Regions from separate parts of the Enterobacter bugandensis genome, predicted to be linked through region 3. Evidence: riboswitches for the same ligand, from Rfam matches in the RefSeq annotation. Region 3 holds a riboswitch; each other region holds the start of a gene.
The links. A riboswitch is a leader RNA that binds a small molecule or an ion and turns the genes downstream of it on or off. The one in region 3 is predicted to bind thiamine pyrophosphate.
Positions count from the first base shown of each region.

Region 1: another riboswitch for thiamine pyrophosphate. It lies ahead of thiC (phosphomethylpyrimidine synthase ThiC); the one in region 3 lies ahead of thiB (thiamine ABC transporter substrate binding subunit).
Region 2: another riboswitch for thiamine pyrophosphate. It lies ahead of thiM (hydroxyethylthiazole kinase); the one in region 3 lies ahead of thiB (thiamine ABC transporter substrate binding subunit).

Region 1 covers NZ_LT992502.1:228,488-238,181, reverse strand. Annotated here, with positions in the region: gene nudC (NAD(+) diphosphatase) at 1-539, opposite strand, end outside; gene DG357_RS01170 (Rsd/AlgQ family anti-sigma factor) at 635-1,132, shown strand; TPP riboswitch at 1,187-1,296, shown strand; gene thiC (phosphomethylpyrimidine synthase ThiC) at 1,376-3,271, shown strand; gene thiE (thiamine phosphate synthase) at 3,271-3,906, shown strand; gene DG357_RS01155 (HesA/MoeB/ThiF family protein) at 3,899-4,654, shown strand; gene thiS (sulfur carrier protein ThiS) at 4,638-4,838, shown strand; gene thiG (thiazole synthase) at 4,840-5,610, shown strand; gene thiH (2-iminoacetate synthase ThiH) at 5,607-6,734, shown strand; gene DG357_RS01135 (sensor domain-containing diguanylate cyclase) at 7,072-8,613, shown strand; gene DG357_RS01130 (PTS sugar transporter subunit IIB) at 8,760-9,068, shown strand; gene DG357_RS01125 (PTS lactose/cellobiose transporter subunit IIA) at 9,068-9,385, shown strand; gene rpoC (DNA-directed RNA polymerase subunit beta') at 9,438-9,694, opposite strand, start outside.
Region 2 covers NZ_LT992502.1:3,140,345-3,150,038, forward strand. Annotated here, with positions in the region: gene DG357_RS15220 (nucleoside permease) at 1-440, shown strand, start outside; gene DG357_RS15225 (ADP-ribosylglycohydrolase family protein) at 437-1,441, shown strand; gene DG357_RS15230 (PfkB family carbohydrate kinase) at 1,438-2,391, shown strand; gene DG357_RS15235 (GntR family transcriptional regulator) at 2,365-3,111, opposite strand; gene thiD (bifunctional hydroxymethylpyrimidine kinase/phosphomethylpyrimidine kinase) at 3,154-3,954, opposite strand; gene thiM (hydroxyethylthiazole kinase) at 3,951-4,721, opposite strand; TPP riboswitch at 4,757-4,854, opposite strand; gene DG357_RS23205 (YadA C-terminal domain-containing protein) at 5,498-6,568, shown strand; gene DG357_RS15255 (hypothetical protein) at 6,728-7,198, shown strand; gene DG357_RS15260 (glycoside hydrolase family 32 protein) at 7,247-8,680, opposite strand; gene DG357_RS15265 (MFS transporter) at 8,698-9,694, opposite strand, start outside.
Region 3 covers NZ_LT992502.1:770,689-780,382, forward strand. Annotated here, with positions in the region: gene araC (arabinose operon transcriptional regulator AraC) at 1-730, shown strand, start outside; gene DG357_RS03755 (DedA family protein) at 849-1,616, shown strand; gene thiQ (thiamine ABC transporter ATP-binding protein ThiQ) at 1,660-2,361, opposite strand; gene thiP (thiamine/thiamine pyrophosphate ABC transporter permease ThiP) at 2,345-3,955, opposite strand; gene thiB (thiamine ABC transporter substrate binding subunit) at 3,931-4,914, opposite strand; TPP riboswitch at 4,946-5,046, opposite strand; gene sgrR (HTH-type transcriptional regulator SgrR) at 5,083-6,738, opposite strand; gene sgrT (glucose uptake inhibitor SgrT) at 6,827-6,979, shown strand; gene DG357_RS03785 (sugar efflux transporter) at 7,100-8,278, shown strand; gene DG357_RS03790 (Hok/Gef family protein) at 8,496-8,648, shown strand; gene leuD (3-isopropylmalate dehydratase small subunit) at 8,741-9,346, opposite strand; gene leuC (3-isopropylmalate dehydratase large subunit) at 9,357-9,694, opposite strand, start outside.

The DNA of each region.
Region 1 (9,694 bases), 540 kb from region 3:
CTGCTCTCCTCCATCACCTCGCGCGCCACCGCCTGCTCCAGCGTTTCGCCGACTTCGACGAACCCGGCGAGGACGGTATGAATGCCGTTGCGATGACGGGTATGTTGCGCCAGCAGGATGGAATCATCACGGCGGATGGCAACGATGATGCACGGCGCGATTTGCGGGTAGTAGCGTTCACGGCAGTGGCCGCAGAGCAGCGCCCACTCGGTTTTGCTTGGGTGCATGGTGTGGCCGCAGTAACCGCAATATTTGTGCGAACGGTAAAACTCCGCCAGCTGCACGCCCCGCCCCGCCAGCTGGAACAGGCCGACGTCAAGATCTAACACCTGACGTACGGATCCCATATCCTGACGGCGCGCCTGTTGGATCAACCACACGGGATCGCCCTGCCACTCGCCGATCTTCAGCGCGGACTGGCCCACCAGATCGAACGTTTCCGCGGCACCGTAGGGCAACTCTCCTGAGGGCAGCCATAATTTTTGTTCGTGGCTGACGATCCACCAACCCAGATCTGATTTTTCAATAATACGATCCATATCTATTGCACTACCTTCGCTTCACTGACATGTTGTTAGCATTGTGGTTACATTTTGGATAAGCAGATCCCATTCTAAACCTTATGGAGTCGACCATGTTAAACCAGCTGGAAAGCCTGACTGAGCGCGTTGGAGGAAGTAATACCCTGGTGGATCGCTGGCTACATGTGCGCAAGCATCTCCTTGTGGCGTATTACAATCTGGTCGGTCTTAAGCCTGGCAAAGAATCCTTTATGCGGCTGAACGAAAAAGCGCTGGATGATTTTTGTCAGAGCCTTGTCGACTACCTCTCCGACGGCCATTTCAACATTTATGAACGCATTATCCGCGAAATGGAAGGGACAACGCCGTATTTAGCGGCCAGCAAACTCTGTCCGCAGCTGGAAGCCAACACCCAGCAGATCATGGACTATTACGATTCCACGCTCGAGAACGCCATCGATCACGATAACTATCTTGAGTTCCAGCAGGCGCTGTCCGACCTGGGCGAAGCGCTGGAAGAGCGATTCACGCTGGAAGATAAGCTCATCGCCCTCGTACTGGATAACAACCTGAATATCAGCAGCAGCGATAACGTTGCGCGCCCTGCTTGAGTTCTTAACCGTTAACGAGTAATTTACAACCAGTCGCCCCTCTGCGGAGGGGGATTTTTCTTGTCGGAGTGCCCAGTGTGTAAGCACGGGCTGAGACCGTTAATTCGGGATCCGCGGAACCTGATCAGGTTAATACCTGCGAAGGGAACAAGAGTCACGCTGCTGTTGTATCGCCCCTGGGGCGATCTCCTCTTGCTTCATCCGTCGTCTGACAAGCCATGTCCTTCACTTCTGGAATGAGCTATGTCTACAACAAAACTGACCCGCCGCGAACAGCGTGCACAGGCCCAACACTTCATCGACACCCTGGAAGGCACCGCTTTCCCGAACTCGAAACGCATCTACATCACCGGTTCACAGGCCGATATCCGCGTGCCGATGCGCGAAATCCAGCTCAGCCCGACGCTTATCGGCGGCAGCAAAGAGAACCCCCAGTATGAAGACAACGAAGCCGTGCCGGTGTATGACACCTCCGGCCCATACGGCGATCCTGACGTTGCTATCAACGTGCAGCAAGGTCTGGCAAAGCTGCGCCAGCCGTGGATTGACGCGCGTAACGACTGCGAAGAACTGAGCGTACGCAGTTCTGCGTACACCAAAGAACGCCTGGCCGACGACGGCCTGGACGAGCTGCGCTTTACCGGCCTGCTGACGCCAAAACGCGCCAGAGCGGGCAAGTGCGTCACCCAGCTGCACTACGCGCGCCAGGGTATCGTCACGCCGGAGATGGAGTTCATCGCCATCCGCGAAAACATGGGCCGCGAGCGCATCCGCAGCGAAATATTGCGCCACCAGCATCCGGGTGAAGGCTTTGGCGCTCGCCTGCCGGAGAACATCACGCCGGAGTTTGTGCGTGACGAAGTGGCCGCCGGGCGCGCGATTATCCCTGCCAACATCAACCATCCGGAATCGGAGCCGATGATTATCGGCCGCAACTTCCTTGTGAAAGTTAACGCCAACATCGGCAACTCTGCCGTCACCTCGTCCATCGAAGAGGAGGTGGAAAAGCTGGTCTGGTCCACGCGCTGGGGCGCGGACACGGTGATGGACCTCTCCACTGGCCGTTACATCCACGAAACCCGCGAGTGGATCCTGCGTAACAGCCCGGTGCCGATTGGTACCGTCCCGATTTACCAGGCGCTGGAGAAGGTCAACGGCATTGCTGAAAACCTCACCTGGGAAGCGTTCCGCGACACGCTGCTGGAGCAGGCGGAACAGGGCGTGGACTACTTCACCATCCACGCGGGCGTGCTGCTGCGCTACGTACCGATGACGGCGAAACGTCTGACCGGCATCGTCTCGCGGGGTGGCTCCATCATGGCGAAGTGGTGCCTGTCCCATCATCAGGAAAACTTCCTCTACGAGCACTTCCGCGAGATCTGCGAAATCTGCGCCGCGTACGACGTCTCCCTGTCACTGGGCGACGGCCTGCGTCCGGGCTCCATCCGCGATGCCAACGACGAAGCGCAGTTTGCCGAGCTGCACACCCTGGGCGAGCTGACCAAAATCGCCTGGGAGTATGACGTGCAGGTGATGATTGAAGGCCCGGGCCACGTGCCGATGCAGATGATACGCCGCAACATGACCGAGGAGCTGGAGCACTGCCACGAAGCGCCGTTCTACACTCTGGGGCCATTGACCACAGATATCGCACCGGGCTACGACCACTTCACCTCCGGGATTGGCGCGGCGATGATCGGCTGGTTTGGCTGCGCCATGCTCTGCTACGTGACGCCGAAAGAGCATCTCGGCCTGCCCAACAAAGAGGACGTAAAGCAGGGACTGATTACCTATAAAATTGCCGCCCACGCGGCGGATCTGGCGAAAGGCCACCCGGGCGCACAAATCCGCGACAACGCCATGTCCAAAGCGCGCTTTGAATTCCGCTGGGAAGACCAGTTTAACCTGGCGCTGGATCCGTTCACCGCCCGCGCCTATCACGACGAGACCCTGCCGCAGGAGTCGGGCAAGGTGGCGCACTTCTGCTCCATGTGCGGGCCAAAATTCTGCTCGATGAAAATCAGCCAGGAGGTGCGGGATTACGCCGCCGCGCAGACCATTGAAGTCGGTATGGCGGACATGTCGGAAACCTTCCGCGCCAGAGGCGGCGAAATTTACCTCAAAAAAGAGGAGGCGTAATGTACAAGCCCGATTTCCCCTCCGTGCCCTTTCGCTTAGGGCTTTACCCGGTGGTGGACAGCGTGGAGTGGATCGAACGCCTGCTGGAGGCCGGCGTTCGCACCCTCCAGCTGCGCATCAAAGATAAGCGTGATGAAGAGGTGGAGGCCGACGTCGTCGCCGCCATCGCGCTGGGGCATCGCTACAATGCCCGCCTGTTTATCAACGACTACTGGCGGCTGGCCGTTAAGCACCGGGCGTACGGCGTGCATTTGGGCCAGGAGGATCTGGAAACCACCGATCTGAACGCCATTCGCCAGGCTGGCCTGCGCCTTGGCGTTTCAACACACGATGATATGGAAATCGACGTGGCGCTGGCGGCACGCCCCTCCTACATCGCCCTCGGTCACGTTTTTCCGACGCAAACCAAGCAGATGCCTTCTGCCCCGCAGGGTCTGACGCAGCTGGCGAGCCACGTTAAGCGCCTTGCCGATTACCCGACCGTCGCCATCGGTGGAATCAGCCTTGAACGCGCCCCGGCGGTGCTGGAGACCGGCGTCGGCAGTATCGCCGTCGTCAGCGCTATCACCCAGGCGGCAGACTGGCGGTCCGCCACCGCGCAGCTTTTACAGCTGGCAGGAGCAGGCGATGAATGACCGCGATTTTATGCGCTACAGCCGCCAGATCCTGCTGGAGGATATCGCCATTGACGGGCAGCAAAAGCTGCTTGCCAGCCGGGTACTGATTGTCGGCCTGGGCGGATTAGGCGCGCCCGCCGCGCTGTATCTGGCCGGTGCGGGCGTGGGCACGCTGGTGCTGGCCGATGACGACGAGGTGCACCTCAGCAACCTGCAACGGCAAATCCTCTTCACGACTGAAGATGTTAACCAGCCTAAAGCGCAGATCACCCGGCAGCGGCTTAACCAGCTTAATCCGGATATCGAACTGATTGCGCTCCAGACGCGGCTTAGCGGAGACGAGCTGCAACGTGAAGTTGCCCTTGCCGACGCGGTGCTGGACTGCACGGACAACATGGCGACGCGTCAGGCCATCAACGCGGCCTGTGTTGCACAGAACACGCCGCTGATCACCGCCAGCGCGGTCGGGTTCGGCGGGCAGATAATGGTGCTTACGCCGCCGTGGGCGCAGGGCTGTTACCGCTGCCTGTGGCCGGACGAGGCTGAACCGGAGCGTAACTGCCGCACGGCAGGCATTCTTGGCCCGGTGGTGGGCGTGATGGGAACCCTCCAGGCGCTGGAGGCCATCAAGCTGCTCAGCGGCATGGAGACGGAACGCAACACGCTCCGGCTGTTCGACGCCCGCTCCAGCGGCTGGCGCCATCTGGCACTACACCGCGCCAGCCACTGCCCGGTATGCGGAGGCCACGATGCGCATTCTGTTTAACGATGAGCCGATGACGTGCGACGACGGTCTCACCGTTGCCGTCCTGCTCGACAAATTGCGCCAGCTCAAGCCGGGAACGGCGCTGGCGCTCAATCAACAGATCCTGCCGCGCGAGCAGTGGGAACTTCAGCAGGTCAATGAAGGCGACCAGATCCTGCTGTTTCAGGTTATCGCAGGGGGCTGAGATGTTACGTATTGCTGATAAAGTCTTTAATTCACATCTGTTTACCGGTACCGGCAAATTCGCCTCGCCGCAGCTGATGGTGGATGCTATTCGTGAAAGCGGCAGCCAGCTGGTGACGCTGGCGATGAAGCGCGTGGATCTGCGCCAGCACAACGATGCCATACTTGCGCCGCTACTGGAGGCAGGCGTGACGCTGCTGCCCAACACCTCCGGCGCGAAAACGGCCGAGGAGGCGATTTTCGCCGCACAGCTGGCGCGGGAAGCGCTCGGTACCCGCTGGCTGAAGCTGGAAATTCACCCGGACGCCCGCTGGCTGCTGCCCGACCCGATCGAGACCCTGAAAGCCGCAGAAAAGCTAGTGCAGCAGGGGTTTACCGTTCTGCCTTACTGCGGCGCGGATCCCGTGCTGTGTAAGCGTCTGGAAGAGGTCGGCTGCGCCGCCGTCATGCCGCTGGGCGCGCCCATTGGCTCCAATCAGGGGCTGGAAACCCGCGCGATGCTGGAGATCATCATCGAGCAGGCGACCGTGCCGGTGGTGGTGGATGCGGGGATCGGCGTGCCCAGCCATGCCGCGCAGGCGCTGGAAATGGGGGCCGACGCGGTGCTGGTGAATACCGCCATTGCGGTGGCCGACGACCCGGTCATGATGGCGCGTGCGTTTCGTCTCGCCGTGGAGGCTGGCGTGCTGGCCAGAGAGTCCGGCCCCGGCTCGCGCAGTTTTCAGGCACAGGCCACCAGCCCGCTGACCGGTTTTCTGGAGGCGATCTCATGAGCACGTTTACCGAGCGCTGGCGCGAGCTTAACTGGGACGATATTGCCCTGCGCATCAACAGCAAAACGGCGGCTGACGTGGAGCGCGCGCTGAATGCCCGTCATCTGAACCGGGAGGATTTAATGGCCCTGCTCTCCCCGGCGGCCAGCGCCTACCTTGAACCGATGGCGCAGCGCGCTCAGCGCCTCACCCGGCAGCGGTTTGGCAACACGGTGAGCTTCTACGTCCCGCTCTATCTTTCGAACCTGTGCGCCAACGACTGTACCTACTGTGGTTTTTCCATGAGCAACCGCATCAAGCGGAAAACGCTCGATGAAGAGGAGATCGCCCGCGAGTGTGCCGCTATTCGTGAAATGGGGTTCGAACATCTTCTGCTGGTCACGGGCGAGCATCAGGGGAAAGTGGGAATGGACTATTTCCGCCAGCATCTGCCTGCGATACGTCGGGAGTTTGCGTCGTTGCAGATGGAGGTTCAGCCCCTGTCGCAGGACGAGTATGCGGAGTTAAAAACGCTCGGGCTGGACGGCGTTATGGTCTATCAGGAAACCTACCACGAGGCGACGTACGCGCGGCATCACCTGAAAGGGAAGAAGCAGGATTTTTTCTTCCGGCTGGAAACGCCGGACAGGCTGGGCCGCGCCGGGATCGACAAAATCGGGCTGGGTGCGCTAATTGGGCTTTCCGATAGCTGGCGGGTAGATTGCTACATGGTGGCAGAACATCTGCTGTGGCTGCAGCAGCACTACTGGCAGACCCGATACTCCATCTCCTTCCCACGCCTGCGCCCCTGCGCAGGCGGCATTGAACCGGCTTCGCTGATGGATGAACGCCAGCTGGTGCAGACCATCTGCGCGTTTCGCCTGCTCGCCCCGGAAGTGGAGTTATCGCTCTCAACGCGTGAATCCCCGGCGTTTCGCGATCGCGTCATCCCGCTGGCGATTAATAACGTCAGCGCATTTTCCAAAACGCAGCCGGGCGGGTATGCAGACGACCATCCGGAGCTTGAGCAGTTTGCACCGCATGACGGACGGCGTCCGGAAGCCGTTGCCGCCGCCCTGACGGCACAGGGTTTACAGCCTGTCTGGAAAGACTGGGACAGCTGGCTGGGAAGAGCCTCGCAATGACGATGTAACGCACTGCAACACGGTAGAAAATTATCGAGGCGTTACGGAAAGGTAAAACCGGATGATTGTCAGCGATCGTCCGGTTTTTTATTGTCATCAGGTCAGCAACGGATGCTGACCAGGGCGAAAAGCTTCTTCCTCGTTTCGCCCTGCCTCCGATTTCGTGCATAAGAGGGGCGCAAAAGTATGGATAAGGAATTTCTTAGTGATTCTTAAGATAAATCATCTCGCCTGAAATCGTGTTCCGTATAATTCACCGCTAACCGCAGGACAGCGACTATGCTGAGAGGATATCGGCAGACGAAAAATATTCACCATCAGGATCGATGTACAACTCATGGCACTTCACAGCAAAAAGCTCTCTTTCACCCGACCCATTATGCTCAGCTTCGCGGGGATTCTGTGCAGTTTTGCGCTGATCGCGGTCGTGGTAACTCTTTCACAACGAAAGGATTTCCTTGAGGACTATCATAAGATTAATGGCAATTTCACCCATAACCTTGCGGTGAACTACACCGAGTCAATCCTGCGTGAAAACGACTATATCCTGGGCCGCTCCGCGATGTATTTTGCACGCGATGACAGGCTAAACGAGACCCTCAACGTCAACCCGACGCAAGGGCTGCAGATGATGATGCATTTGCAAAACCTGATGCCGACCGTGTCATCCATCTCGCTGGCAGACACGCAGGGACATTATCTGCGCGCCCCGGAAGTGCTCCAGACGGAAAAGAGTAAAACCTTCGATCCCCGGACGCGTCCGTGGTTTGTCGCCCATGCTGAAGCCAGTATATTCAGCCACTACACCCGTCCCTATATGGACTACTTCAACGGTCATCCGACGGTCACACTCTATAAACCGTTGATTTCACCAGAAGGTCGACTTAAAGGTACGATTGCGTTTCATCTCGACTTAACGTCAATGGGCTACACCCTGCGTCAGATGGTCGCCCCTGTTCAGGGGGAATTCTTCGTCGTCGAACGCGATGGCGCCGTCGTGCTGCACCCTGATACGGGCGTGCTTTTCAAACAGTACGTCAGCGAAGCGCTGATGGATAAAATGACCAGCGGCGAAGGCCACCTTTACGATAAGAAAACCGACGCCTGGTATTACTACTACTCATTTACCAATCCAGACTGGTTTGTCATCTACAGGGTCTCTGGCGCAACGCTTACCGATATCACCCGACACGAAACGACAATCGTAGGCTGGGGTTTCGCGCTGGCGGCCATCATTATCATTCTCTTCGGCCTCTATCTGCGTCATGCCTCGCGTACCGTGTTGATGACCATTATCAATGCGATCAAAACGGGCAATGTGAGCCAGGCGCCGCGTCTGGAAGCGATGCTGAGCCACACCATTCAGTCCAATAAAGAGCGTGAGATGGCGTATGTTCGTCAGGCCACTCACGATGCGCTGACCGGCTGCAAAAACCGCCGTGCGTTCGATAACGATGTGGAGGAATTATTAAATGCCCACCAGCCTTTCGCGATGGCGCTGGTTGATATTGATAACTTCAAGTCAATTAACGACACGTGGGGACACCTGAGCGGCGACATTGTCCTGCGTAACGTGGCGCGCGAGGGGATCCAGATAATGCAGCCCCACCACGTCTCGGTCTATCGCTATGGTGGTGAAGAGTTCGCGGTAATTTTCCAGGCCGAGCAGATCGCTGCTGCATTTTCATTGCTTGACGCATGGCGCACCGCCGTTGCAAGACGCGTATGGCGTGAAGACAATCTTCACGTCACGTTCAGCGCGGGTCTGGGTGAATGGCACTTCGAACCGCTGGAACAATTTGTAGGTAGCGTTGATAACGCGCTCTACAGTGCTAAAAAGCAGGGAAAAAACCGTATTGTTCGCACTGCCGTCGGCTGACTTTCTCTCTTACTCGAAGAATTGTAACCGGTTTCAGAAAAATGCCGCTTTCTTTGTGATGCCTGACACACAATCGCGGTAAAGCGGTTGTTGAAGCTCTCTGCGCAGGATAATTATCAATAAACACATGTAGATCGAGGCTGATTATGAAGAACATCGTTTTATGCTGTGCAGCGGGAATGTCAACCAGCATGCTGGTTCAACGTATGAAAGATGCCGCGCAGAAAAAAGGGGTTGAAGTCACCATTAAAGCCGTTCCGGTTGCGGAGTTTAAAGACAATATCGCGACGGCCGACATCGTATTGCTGGGGCCACAGGTCAAATACGAGCAGGCTAAACTGCAGGCACAGGCCGACCCGCTGGGTAAAAAGGTCGCGGTGATCGACATGATGGATTACGGCATGATGAAAGGCGATGCCGTACTGGAAAAAGCGCTTAAACTGCTGGAGTCATAATGGAAGACTTAGAAACCACAATCATGGAACTGCTGGTCAACGCCGGTGCGGCCCGCAGTGCGGCCCTGACGGCTCTGCAGATGGCGCGTAAAGGTGAGTTTGACGAAGCTGAAAAAGCGATGGAAGAATCCCGCGAATATGTGAAGCACGCGCATACGATCCAGACGCAGCTTATTGGACTTGACGAAGGGACCGGGAAATTGCCTGTTAACTTGATCACCGTTCATTCTCAGGACCACCTGATGAACGCGATGGTTATTCAGGATCTGGCGGGCGATATGATTGAGCTTTATCGACGCATCCCGTTAGTGAATTGAAGAAATGCAGATAAACCCGCCGAGGCGGGTTTTTTATTTACGGCATCAACGATTACTCGTTGTCGGAACCGCCCAGACCTGCGTTCAGCAGTTCTGCCAGGCTCGCGGATGCATCTTCAGCAGTAACCTGCGGTGCAGCTGGCAGTTCGCCCGCTGCGCGACGACGCATACGATCCTGATGGTACGCATAACCGGTACCGGCAGGGATCAGACGACCCACGATGACGTTCTCTTTCAGACCGCGCAGTTCATCACGTTTACCAGCAACAGCGGCTTCGGTCAGGACACGAGTCGTTTCCTGGAACGATG
Region 2 (9,694 bases), 2.4 Mb from region 3:
TTACCGCCGCCATCCGCTACGGCTTCTTCGTCTACGGTGGCGCTGAACAGTACTTCACCTACGCCCTGCTGTTCCTCGGCATCCTGCTGCACGGCGTGAGCTATGACTTCTACTACGTGACCGCGTACATCTACGTGGATAAAAAAGCGCCGGTGCACATGCGCACCGCCGCGCAAGGCCTGATTACGCTGTGCTGTCAGGGGTTTGGTAGCCTGCTGGGTTACCGCCTGGGCGGCGTGATGATGGAAAAAATGTTCGCTTACAAAGAGCCGGTGAATGGGCTGACCTTCAACTGGGCCGGAATGTGGACATTTGGTGCAGTCATGATTGCCGTGATTGCCGTGCTGTTTATGCTGTTTTTCCGCGAATCGGATAAAGAGATCACCGCAATTGAGGTGGTTGATGGCGATACCGCGCTGACACAAGGGGAAGTTAAATGAAACAAGACCGTATTCTCGGGGCCCTTTACGGCCAGGCGTTAGGGGATGCGATGGGCATGCCGTCGGAGCTGTGGCCGAGAAAGCGCGTCAAGGCGCACTTCGGCTGGATCGACCGCTTTTTACCCGGCCCGGCAGAGAATAACGCGGCCTGCTATTTCAAACAGGCAGAGTTCACCGATGACACCTCGATGGCGCTGTGCCTGGCCGATGCGATCATCGAGTGCGATGGGGAGATTAACGCGGACGTTATCGGCAAGCATATCCTGAACTGGGCGCTCGACTTCGACGCGTTCAACAAGAACGTGCTCGGCCCGACCTCGAAAATCGCGCTTAACGCGATTCGTGACGGGAAGCCGGTCAGCGAGCTGGACAACAACGGCGTGACTAACGGGGCGGCGATGCGCGCCTCCCCGCTGGGCTGCCTGCTCCCGGCGACGCGGCTGGAGCACTTTGTGAACCAGGTGGCGCAGGCCTCCAGCCCGACGCATAAATCGGATCTCGCCATTGCCGGCGCGGTGGTGATTGCCTGGGCGGTTTCCCGCGCCATCGATGGGGAACGCTGGCAGAACATCGTCGATGCCCTGCCGGGGATCGCCCGCTATGCGCAGGAGGCGAAAACCACCACCTTCAGCGCGTCGCTCGCGGCGCGCATTGAGCTGGCGCTTAAGACCGTGCGGGACGCCAACGGCATCGACTCCGCCAGCGAGCAGATTTATCAGCTCACTGGCGCAGGTACCAGCACCATTGAGTCCGTTCCGGCAGCCATCGCGATGGTGGAGCTGGCGGGAACCGACCCGAACCGCTGCGCCATTTTATGCGCCAATCTGGGTGGCGATACCGACACCATTGGCGCGATGGCGACGGCCATCTGCGGCGCGCTCCACGGCGTGCAGGCCATTAACCCGGCGCTCAAAGCCGAACTCGACGCCGTTAATCAGCTCGATTTCGGTCACTACTGTGAAAAACTGCTGCACTTCAGGGAGCAAAGGGAGGGCGTATGAATGCATTTGCCCAACGTCTCGACACCCTGCACGCCACGCGCCCGGTGACGGTGTTGGGCGCGGCGGTGATTGACGTCATCGCCGACGCCTACGCCCTGCCCTGGCGCGGGTGTGATATCGAGCTTAAACAGCAGGGGGTGAATATCGGCGGCTGCGCGCTGAATATCGCCATCGCCCTGAAACGGCTCGGCATTGCGGCGCAAAACGCCCTTCCCGTCGGCCACGGCGTGTGGGCGGATATTATCCGTAACGCAATGGCGAAGCAGGATCTGCACAGCGCCGTGGAGGCTGAAACCGGCGACAACGGCTGGTGTCTGGCGCTGGTGGAGCCTGACGGCGAGCGCACCTTTATGTCCTTTAGCGGCGTCGAGAACCAGTGGCAGCAGCGCTGGCTTGACGAGCTAAACGTCCCGCAAAATAGCCTGGTTTATCTCTCCGGCTACCAGCTGGCCTCGCCGTGCGGCGAGCTGCTGACGGGCTGGCTTGAAGGGCTGGAGGACGTGACGGCGCTTATCGATTTCGGCCCACGCATCGCGGATATCCCCGACGCGCTGATGGGGCGGATTATGGCCTGCAGGCCGATCGTGTCGCTTAATCGTCAGGAAGCGGAGCTCGCTGCTGAAAGGCTGGGCGTTGAGGCTGAAAACCTGGGCGAGGAGTGGCAGCAGCGCTTCGGCGCCGCGCTGATTGTGCGGCATGATAAAGACGGTGCTGCCTGGTATGACGGCGACGCATCGGGCGTTGTTCCGGCGTTTCCCGCCACGGTAGTGGACACCATCGGCGCTGGTGACAGCCACGCGGGCGGCACGCTTGCCGGGCTGGCGGCGGGATGGTCGCTGGCAGACGCCGTTCTGCTGGGGAATGCCGTGGCGTCCTGGGTGGTGAGCCATCGCGGCGGCGACTGCGCGCCCACTCGTGAGGAATTACTCCTCGCACACAAAGACGTATAGGTCGCTGCGACAGTAGCTGATGCTGTACTCAATCGGCCGGTGCTGCTGGTCAAGCGCAACCTGCTTGATCACCAGCACCGGTATTTTTTCGTCCATCTTAATGTGCGCCTGAAACTCGCTGTCCGGCATGCGGGCGCTGACCCGTGAACGGGTGCGCTGCGGGAAGATATTCTGACTGCGGAAGTAGTCGTACAGCGAAATCCCTATCGCATCCGGTTCGGGAATGAGCCCGACCGGCACCCAGGACTCTTCAATCGACACCGCATCGTCATCCACATAGCGAATACGCTTCAGCAAAAAGACGTCGCTGTTCGGCTCCAGTGACAGGTGGCCCGCCACCTCTTCCGGGCATTTCACCACGCGTTTATTGACCCACAGCGTATTAGGCGTTTTACCGCGCAGCACCACCTGCTGAGAGAACCCGCGCGCTTCCTTGAGCGAGTATTCGAAGATGTTGTTAATTTGCGTGCCGTAACCCCGGGCACGCGTGACAACGCCCTCGGCTTCCAGCGCCTGCATCGCTTTGCGCACGGTGATCCGCGACACGCCGGTTAACTGGCTCAGATCGCGCTCGCCGGGCAAAATGTTCCCGTGCTCCAGCACGCCGCTGCGCACCGCGTTTTTTACCGTTTCGGCAAATTTCAGGTACAGCGGCGTGTTGTCAGGCGCGGCGATCCGTTCAGTCAGTTGAGCGATTAACCGGGTATGCGCTTGTTCCATCTCTGTTTTCTCAGGCGTGGTGTTTCCTGCCAGTATACTGGGTTACCACCACGCATGAAAATGATGAACCGGCCCAATACCGTGACCGACTTCCAGAGTATCGGCTTTTGCCAGCGCCGCCGACAGCCAGATTTTCGCTTCTCGCACCGTATCAGCCCAGCCGTCATGCCGCGGGCGCAGCGCCGCCAGCGCGGCGGAGAGAGTGCACCCCGTGCCGTGGGTGTTTTTGGTCTGTACGCGCGGAGCCGTAAAACGTTGCTCGCCGTCGCGGGTAAAGAGCCAGTCCGGGCTTTCAGCGTCATCCAGATGACCGCCTTTCATCAGCACCGCCCCGCAGCCCATCGCCAGCAGCGCATACCCCTGCTCTTTCATTTCGCGTTCAGTTTGCGCGTGCGACGTGCCTAACAGCGCGGCGGCTTCCGGCAGATTGGGCGTGATGAGCGCCACCTGCGGCAGCAGCTTATTGCGGAGCGTCTCAACGGCGGAGGCAGAGAGCAGCGGATCGCCGCTTTTTGCCAGCATGACGGTATCCAGCACCACGTTTTGCACCTGATAGCGTTTAAGCCGCTCGGCCACCGCCTCCACAATGTCCGTTTCGGCCAGCATGCCGATCTTGGTGGTATCAATCCGCACGTCGCTGAACACCGAATCCAGCTGCGCGGCAACAAAATCCGGCTCGATACGGTAGACCGACTGCACGCCGCGCGTGTTTTGCGCTACCAGCGCGGTAATCACCGAGCAGCCATACGCGCCAAGGGCCGAGAAGGTTTTCAGATCGGCCTGGATGCCCGCGCCGCCGCTGGGGTCGGTACCGGCAATGGTCACGGCGTTAATCCGCTTCATGCCTGTTCCTCCAGCGTATAGAGCGCATCCAGGAAGGCGCTGGTAAAACTGCCTGGCCCGCGCGAGCGCGCAACGGCTGCCGTTCCGGCGCGCTTCATCCATCCGCAGGCGGCGGCAACATTATCCAGCCTGTTCCCCGGCAGCGAGCAGCTCGCCGCCACAACGGCAGAAAGCGCGCACCCGGTTCCCACTACGCGCGTCATTAACGGGTCTCCGCCCGTTACCGTTCGGGTCCGCTCTCCGTCAGTGATGTAGTCCACCTCGCCGGTGACCACCACAATGGCATAGGTCTGGCGGGCCAACGCCTGAGCGGCAGGCAACGCGCTGGCGGCGGTGTCGGTGGTATCAACACCGCGCCCGCCCGCGCTCATTCCGGCCAGAGCCAGGATTTCAGAGGCGTTGCCGCGAATGGTGGTCGGGTTCAGGGCCAAAATTTGATGGCAAAAACGGGTGCGGAACGTCAGGGCACCCACCGCAACCGGGTCCAGCGTCCAGGGTTTGCCTGCCGCCACCGCGCTTTCAATGGCACGACGCATCGACTGGGCGCGCGGTGCGGTCAGCGTGCCGACGTTGATTAACAGCGCATCGGCTATCGCGGCAAACTGTTCGGCCTCTTCGGCCTCAATCACCATCGCCGGGGATGCGCCAAGGGCCAGCAAAACGTTGGCCGTAAAGGTCTGTACGACATCGTTGGTCATGCAGTGGGTCAGCGGAGAACGGGTACGGAAGTAGTGTAAAACGTGTAAATCGAGCAGGTCAGGCTGCATGGGTTCGCTCCTGCCTTGCGTGAAGAAGCGATGACCGGGAAGGCATCTGACTTCCCTACGCTGGCATTATCCAGATCAGGTAATACGGGTATTTCTCAGCCTTCAACGAAGAAGGGCACCCCGAGTCATTTGGTAAGAATTGACTTACTTTTTGCCAGATTAGGGGAAGTTGCTGGCTGACGCAAGCGCCCTTGTGGGGATCGCTTCTTCACGCAGGGTTGGTGCGAAAGAAAAGGCTAGCAGCGATAATTACAGAACTATTATGCCACTTCTTTAAATCAACACCATCCGCTATAACATTTCCATTACGTCCAAAAAACATCCACTTTTTCAGCGTGTAAGAAATAGCTCGACCAACATAATTTTTTTCCGCTTTCAGTTAGTCTATTTTACGTTTCATTAATCATTAAAACTTATTTCGAATGAAATATAAAGCAATCCCCAAACGGTTTAACCCCGCTAAACATTTAGCCTCTCAATCAAGGGGTTACCGCGAAACTCGCGTTTGGCCTCTCATCTTATAAGTTAATGTAAACATTGAGATATTTGCCTTCACCTCTTAAAAATTCACTTTGGCTATTCATGCCATTTATGATTTAGATCAATATCCAAAAGCTCGCATTAATTGATAGTTACCGCACGTTACGAATTAAGTGATTTATTCAAAATTTAACGTAACTCCGTTATTTTAATCGGGCGTAACCAGACGTTACATCAACACGCCAGGATAGCCAGCCTTGCCCATTTTTACTTTTTAAATGATGAGTGTTTTACAAATGAAAGTTGTTAAAAATGCCGTTACTGCTTTTTTATTTGGTGTTATTTTCACTGGCTCTATGACCGTAACTCAAGCAGCTGATGTAACCGTAAACCTTAACGATAACGTATTCAATTCAGGTTCTTTTATTCAGGTCCAGGGGACTGACAATACCGCTTATAATCTGGATAATATGAAAGCTGAAAATGTAAAACAAGACGGGCAGATCTATAACTTACAAGGCGATCGTGAGCGGATGCAAAACGAGATTGACGCAAGTAATGGTAATATCAGCACTAACGCCAATAATATTTCCTCTCTTCAGACTTCTGTCTCTGGTGTCGATCATGAAGCTAAATTAGCAGGCGCTCTTGCTGACACCGCTAATAAAAAAGGTGATGCGGCGTTACAGGGCGTGCTGACTAACGGAACTGCAATTACTAATATTGAAACTGCTAACGCTGTCCAGGATAGCCGCCTTGCAACTGTTGAAGCTACTAACGGTATACAAGATGGCCGCCTGTTAGCTCTTGAGAATGCACCAAAACCAACTAACGGGGTTGATGGAAAAGACGGCGCTAAGGGTGAGAAAGGCGACACCGGCGCACAGGGCGTTGCCGGAATTAACGGACGTGACGGAGCGAATGGTAAAGACGGCAAAGATGGAAAAAATGGCGTGATGACCACTGTGACACGCACGCAGGTAGACACGACAACAAAGGCTAAAGTCGCTACTAATAGTCAGGCGGTTACGGCCGAGGCTCAGGAGCTGCAGGCGACCAAACAGACATTACAGGCTCTGAATAACAACGCTAACCAGCAATTTAAATCGCTGCGTGAGGAAGTCGATAATAACAAGAAAGAAGCAAACGCAGGTATCAGCGGCGCGATGGCGATGGCCGGTTTACCTCAGGTGCAAACAAATCAGCGCGTGATGTTCTCGGCTGGCGGTGCGACTTACAACGGTGAAAGCGCGTTAGCGGTTGGGGCGTCGGTTAACTTTAACGAACATATGGTTGGTAAAGTGAGCTTCTCTGATGACACAGCAAATAATATGGGGGCTTCAGTCGGCGTAGGGATTGGCTTTTAATAAATAACCAGTATGACAAAATACATTGTTATCTCTGTAATAGTGTACCTGATGCTTATTATCGTTGGCGCATGGTTAGGTATTATGTATCAGGCTTATTATATTTGCGGCTATTAAACCTTCTTCTATAGAATATATTTCACCAAAGGTATCATCGTAATGATAAAGTCACTCTTAGCGGTATTAATAGCTGGTGCTGCCATCCTGCTTTCTGCGTGTACTTCAACTGCTCAGCGCATGGCCGAATGTGAGCGCCAGGGCATTAGCAAAGATACCTGCTACCTGGCTGAGCAAAATCGCCAGAATGCTTATAATGAAGCCGCACAAAATGCAGCATGGGCGAACGCGCGTGATGCCGCATCGGGTACGGGTATCTGGGTTAAAAAAGACGTGAAACAACATGCTCAGGCGGCCAAAGCGTTACACGCCTTTAAATGGGAAGGAATGAAGATCACAATTAAAGGCGAGATCCTGGATGTCGATGGCGTATTGGGCGCGCTGGATGAAAATGAGCCTCAGGCAAAAGTTTATTCACAAGGGCTATACACCTTCATTTACTATCCTGCTAAAGGCAAATTAGCGGTGAGTAAAGAAGGAAAGTTCGAAGGCTACGCAACAAAGATTAAATAGAAGCAGAGGCGACACCTGTCGCCTTTTTAATTCGCAGGCCTTAACGTATTACTCTAGCTGCCACGCCCCGGCATCAATAAGCGATGCGGTTCCCGTCCAGGCAAACATTGCCAGTTCGCGCGCCCCTTCATCAGGATAAATGCGGCTGCTCAGGCACGCCTCCCCTTCATTGACAAACACTTCCACTGACGAGCTGTCAACGAACAGGCGCAGGCTTAGCGTGTCGTTCAGATTCAGCGCGACGCTTCGGGTACCGCACAGGCCATACTGCGGATAATAACGCTCCAGCACCAGGCGCTGCATCTGCGCATCAACGTAGAGACGGAATCCGTCGCCAAGACGAATGCCGTACTGCTCCGCGCTGCTGTTAGCACAGTCCCACTGCAGAATAACCTCCATCGCATCGCAGCTTTCCACCTGAACGATCTGCTGATTGTTGAGCGTGCTCACCGGCCAGGGGAACCACGCTCCCCGCAAGCTTTCCACTTCTCTGGCTGGCCGCATCTGCAGGCGGTTATCCGCGCTTAGCGTCAGTTCGCGCGGTAAAGAGAGCATGCCAGCCCACCCGTCCTGCTGTTCCGGAAGGGGAGATTCCCACATGTCCAGCCAGCCGATAACGATGCGGCGGCCGTCAGGCGTCAGGAAGCTTTGCGGCGCATAGAAATCATGCCCGCTATCCATCTCCACAAACTCACCTTCACGCGCGAAAGGTTGGCCGGGCTGCCACTCCCCCAGCAGGTAACCGCTCTGGAAAAGATTGCGATTTTTGAATCCCTCCGCAGCCAGCCCCTGAGGTGAAAACATCAGCACGCGTTTGCCGTTGAGGGTGAAAAAGTCCGGGCATTCCCACATGTAACCCATCTCTTTTTCAGCCACCGCAAGCACGCCCATATCCTGCCATTCGCGCAGGTCGTCAGAACGGTAAACGCGCACCTGGCCCATCTCGCCATCCCGCGCCCCGACAACCATGTACCAGCGCTCCCCTTCCCGCCACACTTTTGGATCGCGAAAGTGATGCAGCCCAGGCGGCGTGTCAACGATCGTTCCTTGCCGCGTAAAATGGACGCCATCACGGCTGGTTGCCAGGCACTGCACCTGGTAAAGGTTAGCCTCGTCATCCGGATCGCCGTGGAATTTGTGGCCGGTATAAATCAGCGCCAGCGTATCGCCATCCACCACCGCCGAGCCGGAAAAACAGCCGTCCTTATCCTCTGGCCCTTCCGGTGCCAGCGCCACCGGGAGGTGTTCCCAGCGAACTAAATCCTTGCTGCGCGCATGACCCCAGTGCATCGGCCCCCACTGGGTCGAGTACGGATGATGCTGGTAAAACGCGTGATACCAGCCGTCAAACCACACCAGACCATTCGGGTCGTTCATCCAGCCGGCACGCGCGGCGAGGTGGTAACGCGGATACCAGCGCAGGTTAAGATCGCCGCGTTTGGCCTGTAATGATTGTTCAGCTTTGGCAATGGAATACATCATTTGTTTACTCTTTTCAGTCATATAGTGGAAGGTTGCGGCATGAGCGGGTCAGAAGAAGACTTACCCGAGCGCAACAGGAAGATGGAGATGAGCGTGGTGCTGAACACTAACAGCCCCATAATGAGATAGGATTGGGCAAAGCCGTATTTCTCATAGCTGTAACCCGCCAGCGGCGACAGCACAGACGCAATCACCGAGCTTGTACAGGCAAAGCCCACCAGATAGAGCGTGGAAGAGAGCCGCTTATCAAAATGTAAGCTGTTGTATTTAAATACCGAGACCAGCAATACGGGCAGTTCTACCGCGTGCAGCAGCTTGGTAATGGAGATGAGCACCGGCCCCTCAACCAGACCAGATGCCACCATACGCATTGCCATCACCATTCCCGCGAATATCAGGCCGTTTTTCGCGCCGAGGCGGTTCACCAGCCACGGGGCGCAAAACATGCCCGCCGCCTCAAGGAAAACCTGGAAGGAGTTGAGATAGCCGTACATGGCGTTCCCTTCCTGCAACGTCGGGAACTGTGATGAGAAATAGACCGGGAACTGCTGATCGTAAACGCCGTAAATGCAGGTGCCGATAACGAAAAACACCAGCGCCCAGAAACGCGGCAGCGTCAGCAGGCGCAATGCGTCTTCCAGCGTCACCTTGCCACCGGACACCGCTTCCTGCATGGCATGCGGTGCGGAAGAGACCCGCAGGCGCGCGAGCAAAACAAAAAACACCAGCCCGGCGCCGCTCGCGACAGCGAAATTCAGCTTCGGATTGATGTTAAACAGGAGCCCCGCAAAAAAGGTTGCCGCCGCCCAGCCAAGCGATCCCCACATTCTCGCCTTGCCAAACTCAAACTGGCTCTGACGGGCCACGCGTTCGGTATAGGATTCCAGCACCCCAATCCCACCGTTAAACGTCAGGCCAATAAAAATCCCGCCGAAAATACTGCCCAGCAACACGTTAACTTGCAGCAGATAGCCAAACAGCAAAAAGGCCGGACCGGAAAGAATAAGCAGACTG
Region 3 (9,694 bases):
GCTCGGCATGAAAGGGTATATTCTGAACCTGACCGTACGCGGGGAAGGGGTGATAAAAAACGGCGATCGGCAGTTTGTTTGCCGCCCGGGCGATATGCTGCTGTTCCCGCCGGGGGAGATCCACCACTACGGGCGTCACCCGGACGCCAAAGAGTGGTATCACCAGTGGGTCTATTTCCGTCCGCGCGCCTACTGGCAGGAGTGGCTCTCATGGCCGGCTATTTTCGCGCAAACGGGTTTTTATCGTCCGGATGAGGCGCATCTGGCGCAGTTTCGTGAACTGTTCGCACAAATTATTGAGGCGGGGCAGGCGGGCGGGCGCTATGCCGAACTGCTGGCGATCAACCTGCTTGAGCAGGTGCTGCTGCGCCGCATGGAGGCGATCAACGAGTCGCTTAACCCGCCGCTGGATAACCGCGTCCGCGACGCCTGCCAGTACATCAGCGACCATCTGGCCGACAGCCAGTTTGATATCGCCAGCGTTGCCCAGCACGTCTGTCTTTCGCCGTCCCGCCTGTCACACCTGTTCCGCCAGCAGCTTGGCGTGAGCGTGCTGAGCTGGCGTGAGGATCAGCGCATCAGCCAGGCAAAGCTGTTGCTCAGCACCACCCGGATGCCTATCGCGACCGTCGGACGCAACGTGGGCTTTGAAGATCAGCTCTATTTCTCTCGCGTGTTTAAGAAGTGCACCGGCGCCAGTCCCAGTGAATTCCGCGCGGGATGTGAATAAACGGTAAACATTCAGGTGAACTTCAGGAGCATCCTGTAAACTATTCAGACAATTGATGCCTTGACGCGGTGCGGGGCGCTAAGCAGAATCGCTGATTCGTTTTCTGACCGGAATAGTTATGCAGGCATTGCTGGAACACTTTATTACCCAGTCCGTTATGTACTCGCTCATCGCCGTGGCGCTGGTGGCGTTTCTGGAATCGCTGGCGCTGGTTGGGCTGATCCTGCCTGGCACCGTGATGATGGCGGGGCTTGGGGCGCTGATCGGCAGCGGTGAGGTCAATTTCTGGCAGGCGTGGCTGGCCGGGATTATCGGCTGCCTGCTGGGGGACTGGATCTCCTTCTGGCTGGGCTGGCGCTTTAAGAAGCCGCTGCACCGCTGGTCGTTCATGAAAAAGAACAAAGCGCTGCTGGATAAAACCGAACATGCGCTGCACCAGCACAGCATGTTCACCATTCTGGTAGGCCGCTTTGTCGGGCCAACGCGTCCGCTGGTGCCGATGGTGGCGGGGATGCTGGATCTGCCCGTCGCAAAATTCGTGGTGCCGAACATTATCGGCTGCGTATTCTGGCCGCCGTTTTACTTCCTGCCGGGGATCCTCGCGGGTGCGGCCATTGATATCCCTGACGGTATGCAAAGCGGTGAGTTCAAGTGGCTGCTGCTGGGAACGGCGGTACTGCTGTGGCTGGCGGCCTGGCTCTGCTGGCGGCTATGGCGCAGCGCGAAAGCCAGCGTCGATCGCCTGACGCGCTATCTCCCGCGCGCGCGCCTGCTCTGGCTGGCCCCGCTGACGCTGGGCGTGGCGGTGGTGGCGCTGGTCGCGCTGATTCGTCACCCGCTGATGCCGGTGTACGGCGAGATCCTGCTGAAGGTGGTGAGCCGTTAAGGTGTTTTCCCTCTCCCCGTGGGAGAGGGCCAGGGTGAGGGCGTCAGACCGCACGAATGCCTAACAATGAAGACGCCTCCGCGTTACCACTCAGAAGTTCTTGTGTTTCTCCATCCCACAAAATCCGTCCCTCCGCGATCACTACCGATCGCGGCGCAATGCGTGCGGCATCTTCAATGCTGTGCGAAACCATCAGCATCGTGATCTGCTGGCGCTGGCAAACCTCTTCCACCAGCGAGAGCATCTCCTGGCGCAGGGCCGGGTCGAGTGCCGAGAAGGGTTCATCGAGCAGCAGCAGCGGCTGCTCGCGCACCAGACAACGTGCCAGCGCCACGCGCTGACGCTGGCCGCCGGAAAGCTCACCGGGCAGTCTGGAAATCAACGCGGACAGGCCCATTTGTTCGGCAATCTCCTCCAGCTTCTGACGCTGCGCAGCATTGAGTTTTAACCCCGGATCGATTCCCAGCGCGATGTTCTGCCACACCGTAAGGTGATTAAACAGATTGTTTTCCTGAAACAGCATCGACACCGGGCGCTTAGCCGGCGGAGCGTAGGTATACTCGCCATTATCAATGACTATCGACCCGCTGACAGGCTGCAAAAAACCGGCAATCAAATTGAGCAGGGTACTTTTACCGGCCCCGCTTGGGCCAAGCACCGCAATTCGCTCTCCCTGACGAACAGAGAGGGTAAAACGCATCGGCAGATGCTGGTAAAGCCAGGTTACATCAGTCAGTTTTAACATCACGCCCCGGAAGTTTTTCGATAACGGTAAATAAGGCAAAGCACAGCAGTAACAGGAGCAGCGCCGTGACGGCACCGTCCTGGCTGCGGTAGGAGCCAATTTGCTGGTAAAGCCAGAACGGCAGCGTGCGGAAATCCTCGTTGCCAAAGAGGGCCACCACGCCAAAATCCCCAATCGACAGCACGCAGGCGAAGGCCATCGCCTGGGCGAGCGGCCGCTTCAGGGCGCGTAGTTCGACCACTTTCAGCCGCCGCCAGCCCATAATGCCAAGGGACTGACACAGGGCGCTGTACCGGCTGTTAACATCCCGCATCGGGTTTTCCAGTACCTTCAGCGCGTACGGTATGGCCATTAAGGCGTTGGTAAAAATGACGATGCCGTCGGCGCTTTCCGGCAGGCCGATGGTGCTGTTAAACAGTAAAAAGAAGCCGGTCGCCAGCACAATGCCCGGCATCGCCAGGATCAGCATGCCCGTCAGTTCCAGCGCGTGTCCGGCTTTACGGGCATGTCGCGCGTACAGCTCGCGGCTGCTCCAGAGCAGCATCATGGTCAGCGTCACGCAGATTAGCCCGGCTGCCAGCGCGATACGCAATGAGGTCCACGTGGCCTGCCACAGGACCGGCTGTTGAAGTACCGATACCACATTCCGGTTGAGGCCATCGGCGATCACGGCCAGCAGCGGCGGCAGCAGAAGCAGGAGCGCCAGCGCGATCAGCATCACGTCCGAGATGCGGCTGTGCAGGCTGTCCTGCGGATCGCGCCAGCCAGAAAGATTATTGCTTCCTGCGGGGATCGCTTTGCTCAGCCGCTGGCTGAGTAACACCAGCGCCAGGCAGCACACCATCTGTACGATCGCCAGCAACGCGGCGCGGCCCGGATCGTAGTCGTAACTTAATGCCTGATAGATCGCCAGCTCAATAGTGGTGGCCTGCGGGCCGCCGCCGAGAGAAAGCACGGTCGCAAAGCTGGCGAAACAGAGCATAAAGATCAGCGCGGCCACCGGGGCAATCTGGCGTCGCAGCCACGGCCATTCGACAAAGCGGAAGAATGACCATCCGCGCATGCCAAGCTGGGCGGCAATCTGGCGCTGCTCGCCGGGTATGTTCTCCAGCGCCTGCAAAAAGAGGCGCGTCGCCATCGGCATATTGAAGAAAATGTGTGCCAGCAGGATGCCCTTCAGGCCGTAAGGGGAGAAGGTCCATTCCAGGCCTAAAGACGCGAAGAGCGAGGCCAGCCAGCCCTGGCGACCGTATACGCTCAGAATACCAAAAACGGCCACCAGTACGGGCAGGATCAGCGTCATGGCGCACAGGCGCAGCAGGGCCAGCCTGCCGGGGAAACGTCTGCGATAGAGGGCGCGCGCAAGGAAAATGGCCGGGATGACTGACAGCAGCGCGGAAAGAAACGCCTGCCAGAAGGAGAAACGGATGACGTGCCAGAGATAGCTATCGTGCCAGAGCGCGAGCAGATCGCTCTCTGGCGCGTTAAACCACAGCGCCAGAAACGCTCCCAGACTGACGACCACCATCAGTATGGCGGCAATCAGTCCGGGAACTAACCAGCCGGGGATCAGCGGCTGACGGCGCGTTGCCATTCGCTTATCCATGCGGCGCGCTGAGCGGCAACCTGCTGCGGCGTAAATTCCAGCGCGGTCTGCGGTTTGTTCAGCTGCTCAAAGCCTGCCGGCAGCGCCGCGTCGGTGACCGGGTACATCCAGTTGCCCGTCGGAATGGCGTTCTGGAATGCCGGGGAGACCATAAATTTCAGGAACTTCTCGGCCAGTTCCGGCTGTTTGCTGGCGGCGGTGCGGGCAGCCACTTCAACCTGCAGGTAGTGACCTTCAGCGAAATTCGCAGCCGCGTAGTTGTCTTTCTTCTCGGCAATAATATGATAGGCCGGAGAGGTGGTGTAGCTCAGCACCAGATCGCTTTCGCCTTTCAGGAACAGGCCGTAGGCTTCGCTCCAGCCTTTAGTGACCGTAACTGTTTTCGCAGCCAGCTTTTGCCACGCCTCCGGCGTTTTGTCGCCGTAGACTTTCTGCATCCACAGCAGCAGCCCCAGGCCCGGCGTGCTGGTGCGCGGATCTTCATAAATCACGCGCCATTTCTGGTCGCTTTCGACCAGCTCTTTCAGGCTCTTCGGCGGGTTCTTCAGCTTGTTTTTATCGTAGACGAATGCAAAGTAGCCGTAATCGAAGGGAACGAAGGTGTCGTTTTTCCAGCCGCCCGGCACGTTGACGGCATCTGCCGCTACGCCGCTTTTGGCAAACAGTCTGGTTTGCGTGGCGGCTTCCAGCAGGTTGTTATCCAGACCGAGCACCACGTCGGCCTTGCTGTTTTTCCCTTCCATGCGCAGGCGGTTAAGCAGCGACACGCCATCTTCCAGCGCCACGAACTTCAGCTCGCAGTTGCAGTCGGCTTCAAAGGCTTTTTTAACCACCGGGCCGGGGCCCCAGTCGGCGGAGAAGGAGTCGTAGGTATAGACCGTCAGAACAGGCTTAGCAAAAACAGGCAGCGCAACCAGCGCCAGCAGAGGAAGAACGTTTTTTAACACTTTGCACCTCAGGGTTGAGTGGCAAAGGATTTTGAGAAACAGCCTCAAATCCCTTCGCCGGCGTTATCCGGATCAGGTTCGACGGGTATTATCTCAGCGCACATCTGTGATGCAGCACCCCGTTGAGAACGGCGCTATTGTAATGATTTGGTGAATATTACGAAAGCGTTATGGCTCCGGCGGCGCAAACCAGGCGGATTTAAAATCAAACCAGCCCAGGGTATTCATCCGCAGGCCGCGCATGCTGCGCTGTCCCTGGATCAGCAGCCAGTGGTGGATCAACGGTACGATCGTCTGCCCGGCCAGCAGCTCCTGGCACCACGCGGCCAGATCCATCTCTCCTGCCCGCCACTTCGCGGCGTCCTGCTGCCAGTCCCGGCTGATGCAGTGCTGAATGAGAGGCACTTCATACAGGTGTGAAAAGAGCGAGAAATCCAGCGGCAGCGTGAAGTTGGCGCTGTTGAGCCAGATATCGCTGACGACATCCCCGCGGTGCCATTCATCATAATCGACTTCCTGTATCGCCAGCGTCACGCCTTCGGCTGCAAGCAGCTTGCTCATGATCCTCGCGATAAACCGGTGCTCAATGTGATCGCGATAGTAGCTGAGGGTGATGGTTTCCAGCCCGGCGGGTTTTTCACTGCGCACCGGCTGAGCATGGTGCCAGCGCGGAAGCAGGCCATAGGCCGGAAACCACCAGGTCTGGTATTGCTCTTCAGCATGATAAATCAGGTTAGCCGGGGCCAGAATATGGCTGATCCACTTGCGGACGTCGTGATTCGCCCCGCGATGGCTGCGGCTGTCAAAAAGAAGATAGTAGCAGCCCTCCTCCAGGCGACTCTCGAACGCCTTTTCGCTGGTTGTGGGCCCCTCCAGGGTGAGGCCTGCACTCAGCTCTTCGTTGAGGTCCGGTAACACCCAGACGTTCACTTCGTCGATCAGCGCCCGATAGCCAAAATAGTCATCAAAGGCGCGGATCTTCAGCTGATTATTGTTATTGCGCGACACGGCGTAGGGGCCCGTTCCAATCGGCTGGCTGGAAAAATTGTTCAGGGATCGCCACTCGGCAGGCAGGATCATCGAGGGCACATAGCCAAGAAGCCACGGAAGCCAGTTGTCCGGCTGCGATAGCTCAATATCCAGCGTCCAGGCCGTGGGGGAGTGGATCCGCGTGATATGCGAATAGAGCGGCAGCGTGCGGGCACGCTCCAGAGAGGTGATGACGTCACTCATCTCCAGTTCGCGGCCATGGTGGAAGTGAATGCCCGGGCGTAAAAAGAAACGCCAGTGCAGGGGGGAAAGCTGCTGCCAGTGGTGCGCGATATCTGCTTCCAGTTCCCCGTTTTCCTCATTTATTTTCGTCAGACCGCTGAATATCTGCCGGGCCATGTGGGTTTCAGAACGTCGCAATGCCGTGCCGGGCAACAGGTTTTTCATCGGACGATAGTAGAGCACCCGCAGAATGTGGCGTCCCTGACGAAAGCTGCGTCCCAGGTGTGAGACCAGCATCTGGCGCACGGCGGCTTTGTCGCCCACCAGTTGGACCAGCTGATCGATGCGGTCCTGCTCCAGCAGATCCTCCGCCCGCTGCTGCTGCAGGGCCAGGCCGGTATACAGGAAGGTCAAGCGTGAGCGCTTGCCGCGTCCCGCCTCGGCCTCCCAGCTTAGCCAGCCCTGCTGCTGCATAGTGTTGAGTAACGTGCGCATATGGCGGCGAGAGCAGTTGAGGAGTTCTGCCAGCTCGTTAAGCGTGGTCTCCTGCGATTGACCCTCGCAGCACTGCCACAGGCGAATGAATTGTTGTTGCAGTCGACCGGACGGCATAAAAGAGGAACTCCTGACAAAAAATCAGCAATTTATTAATCCCTATATTAAGCCAATAATGCTTCCCGATGAAGTGAGGAGGTAAATTATGAAGAGGTCTACCGCACGTCAGTTTTATCAGCAGTACTTTTCAGCGACAAAGGGAATGTCCTGGCTGGCCCGCCAGTGTGCAGAGCAACGGCTGAGAATCCTGGAAGATCTGATGCAGTGGGACGTTACGAAGCCGACCTCTTCTCGCTAACTCGCCTCGATCATGTGTGACTGAGTATTGGTGTTTATCACCCGCCAGCAAAATGTTTTTGCTGGCTTTTTTCGTTTATTCTTTCACCCAATTTCGATTCGCTTTCACAAGGACTTGCGCATGCTGTGGTTGATGACGATGGGGCGCCGCCTGAATGGCGTGTACGCTGCTTTTATGCTGGTGGCCTTCATGATGGGCGTGGCCGGTGCGCTACAGGCACCGACGCTGAGCCTGTTTCTCAGCCGCGAGGTGGGGGCGCAGCCGTTTTGGGTGGGCCTGTTTTATACCGTTAACGCGATTGCCGGGATCCTCGTTAGCCTGGGGCTGGCGAAACGATCCGACAGCCAGGGCGATCGCCGCAGGCTGATCCTCTTTTGCTGCGCCATGGCCGTGGGCAACGCGCTGCTTTTTGCCTTTAACCGTCATTACCTGACGCTCATCACCTGCGGCGTGCTGCTGGCCTCTCTGGCGAACACCGCCATGCCGCAGCTGTTCGCGCTGGCCCGTGAATACGCCGACAGCTCGGCGCGAGAGGTAGTGATGTTCAGCTCGGTGATGCGCGCACAGCTCTCGCTGGCGTGGGTCATCGGCCCGCCGCTGGCCTTCATGCTGGCGCTGAACTATGGCTTTACGGTCATGTTTTCTATCGCGGCAGGCATTTTTATTATCAGTCTGGCTCTGATTGCCTTTGCGCTGCCGTCTGTCGCCCGGGTTGAGCAGACGACGGATAAGCCCATCACTCAGGTGAGCGGCTGGCAGGATAAAAACGTGCGGATGCTGTTTATCGCCTCCACGCTGATGTGGACCTGCAACACCATGTACATTATTGATATGCCGCTGTGGATCAGCAGCGATCTAGGCCTACCGGACAAGCTTGCGGGGATCTTAATGGGGACCGCCGCCGGGCTGGAAATTCCGGCGATGATTCTGGCGGGGTATTACGTTAAGCGCTTCGGAAAGCGTCGGATGATGATCGTTGCCGTAGCGGCTGGGGTGCTGTTCTACGCGGGGCTGCTTCTTTTCCATTCGCGTGAAGCGTTGCTGGCGCTGCAGCTGTTTAATGCCGTGTTTATTGGCATCGTTGCCGGGATCGGCATGCTCTGGTTCCAGGATCTCATGCCCGGCCGCGCCGGCTCTGCGACTACGCTTTTTACCAACAGTATTTCAACGGGCGTTATTCTGGCGGGAGTGATTCAGGGCGCGCTGGCGCAAAGTTATGGTCATGCCTCGGTTTACTGGATGATTGCGGCGATTTCGGTGGTAACGCTTGGGCTGACCTGCCGGGTCAAGGATGTTTGATTCTGGAAGGCGGCTTCACGAAATGAAACGATTTTCTGACAGATACAGAGAAGGCGCATAGAGTGCGTGACGGGTGCTTGAGGCTGTTTGCCTCAAGCTTTCGCAAGAGGCAAACAGTGGAGAGTCCCACATCAAAAAAACTGATGGGGAGACAAACTTCACAACCAACATTGCGAGGTTAGTCTCTTCATTGCCGAAAAGCAATAAGGAGGCTGGAATGCCAAAACGTACTCTGCTGTTAGGTTTGTTTCTGATCTGTACGACGCTATTGATCTTCACCTGGATGGTGCGTGATTCGCTGTGTGAGTTGCACTTCAGACAGGAGAAAACAGAGCTGGCGGCAGTGTTGGCTTACGAAGCAAAACGTTAGCGGTATTGGCGGGGGAAGTGTCCCCGCCTCTCCAGAGTGGTTGAGCCTCAACGCACCCTTATCAATGGCCCGCGCCCTGCGGGCCATTGCCTTTAGCCCATAAACGCAGGCTGTTTTTTCTCGTACGCTGAGATGGCGTCCTCGTGCTGGAGCGTCAGGCCAATGCTGTCCAGACCGTTCAACATGCAGTGGCGACGGAAGGCATCAATGCTGAAGCTGTAGGTCTTATCCCCGGCTTTCACCACTTCCGCTTCCAGATCCACCTCAAACGCCATCCCCGGATTTGCTTTAACCAGCGCGAACAGTTCATCGACCTGCTCGTCGCTCAGCGTCACCGGCAGCAACTGGTTGTTGAAGCTGTTGCCGTAGAAGATATCCGCGAAGCTCGGGGCGATAACCACCTTAAAGCCGTAGTCGGTCAGCGCCCAGGGCGCATGCTCACGCGAGGAGCCGCAGCCGAAGTTTTCCCGCGCCAGAAGAATGGATGCACCTTTGTATTCCGGGAAGTTCAGGACGAACTCCGGGTTTGGCACTTCGCCTTTGTCGTCCAGAAAACGCCAGTCGTTGAACAAGTGTGCGCCAAAACCGGTGCGGGTCACTTTCTGCAAAAACTGCTTCGGAATGATCGCGTCCGTATCGACGTTAGCGGCGTCCAGCGGGACAACACGGCCCGTATGTTGGGTAAATTTCTCTGCCATGATTGTCTCCTTATTTCAGGCTGCGAATATCGGCGAAATGGCCGGTAACTGCCGCAGCGGCGGCCATTGCCGGGCTGACCAGGTGAGTGCGTCCACCCCGGCCCTGACGGCCTTCAAAGTTACGGTTGCTGGTGGAGGCACAGCGCTCACCCGGGTTCAGGCGGTCGTTGTTCATCGCCAGACACATGGAGCAGCCCGGCAGACGCCATTCGAAGCCTGCTTCGATAAAGATCTTATCCAGTCCTTCCGCTTCCGCCTGGGCTTTCACCGGACCGGAGCCAGGAACCACCAGCGCCTGCACGCCCGGCGCCACTTTGCGGCCTTTGGCAATCTCTGCCGCCGCGCGTA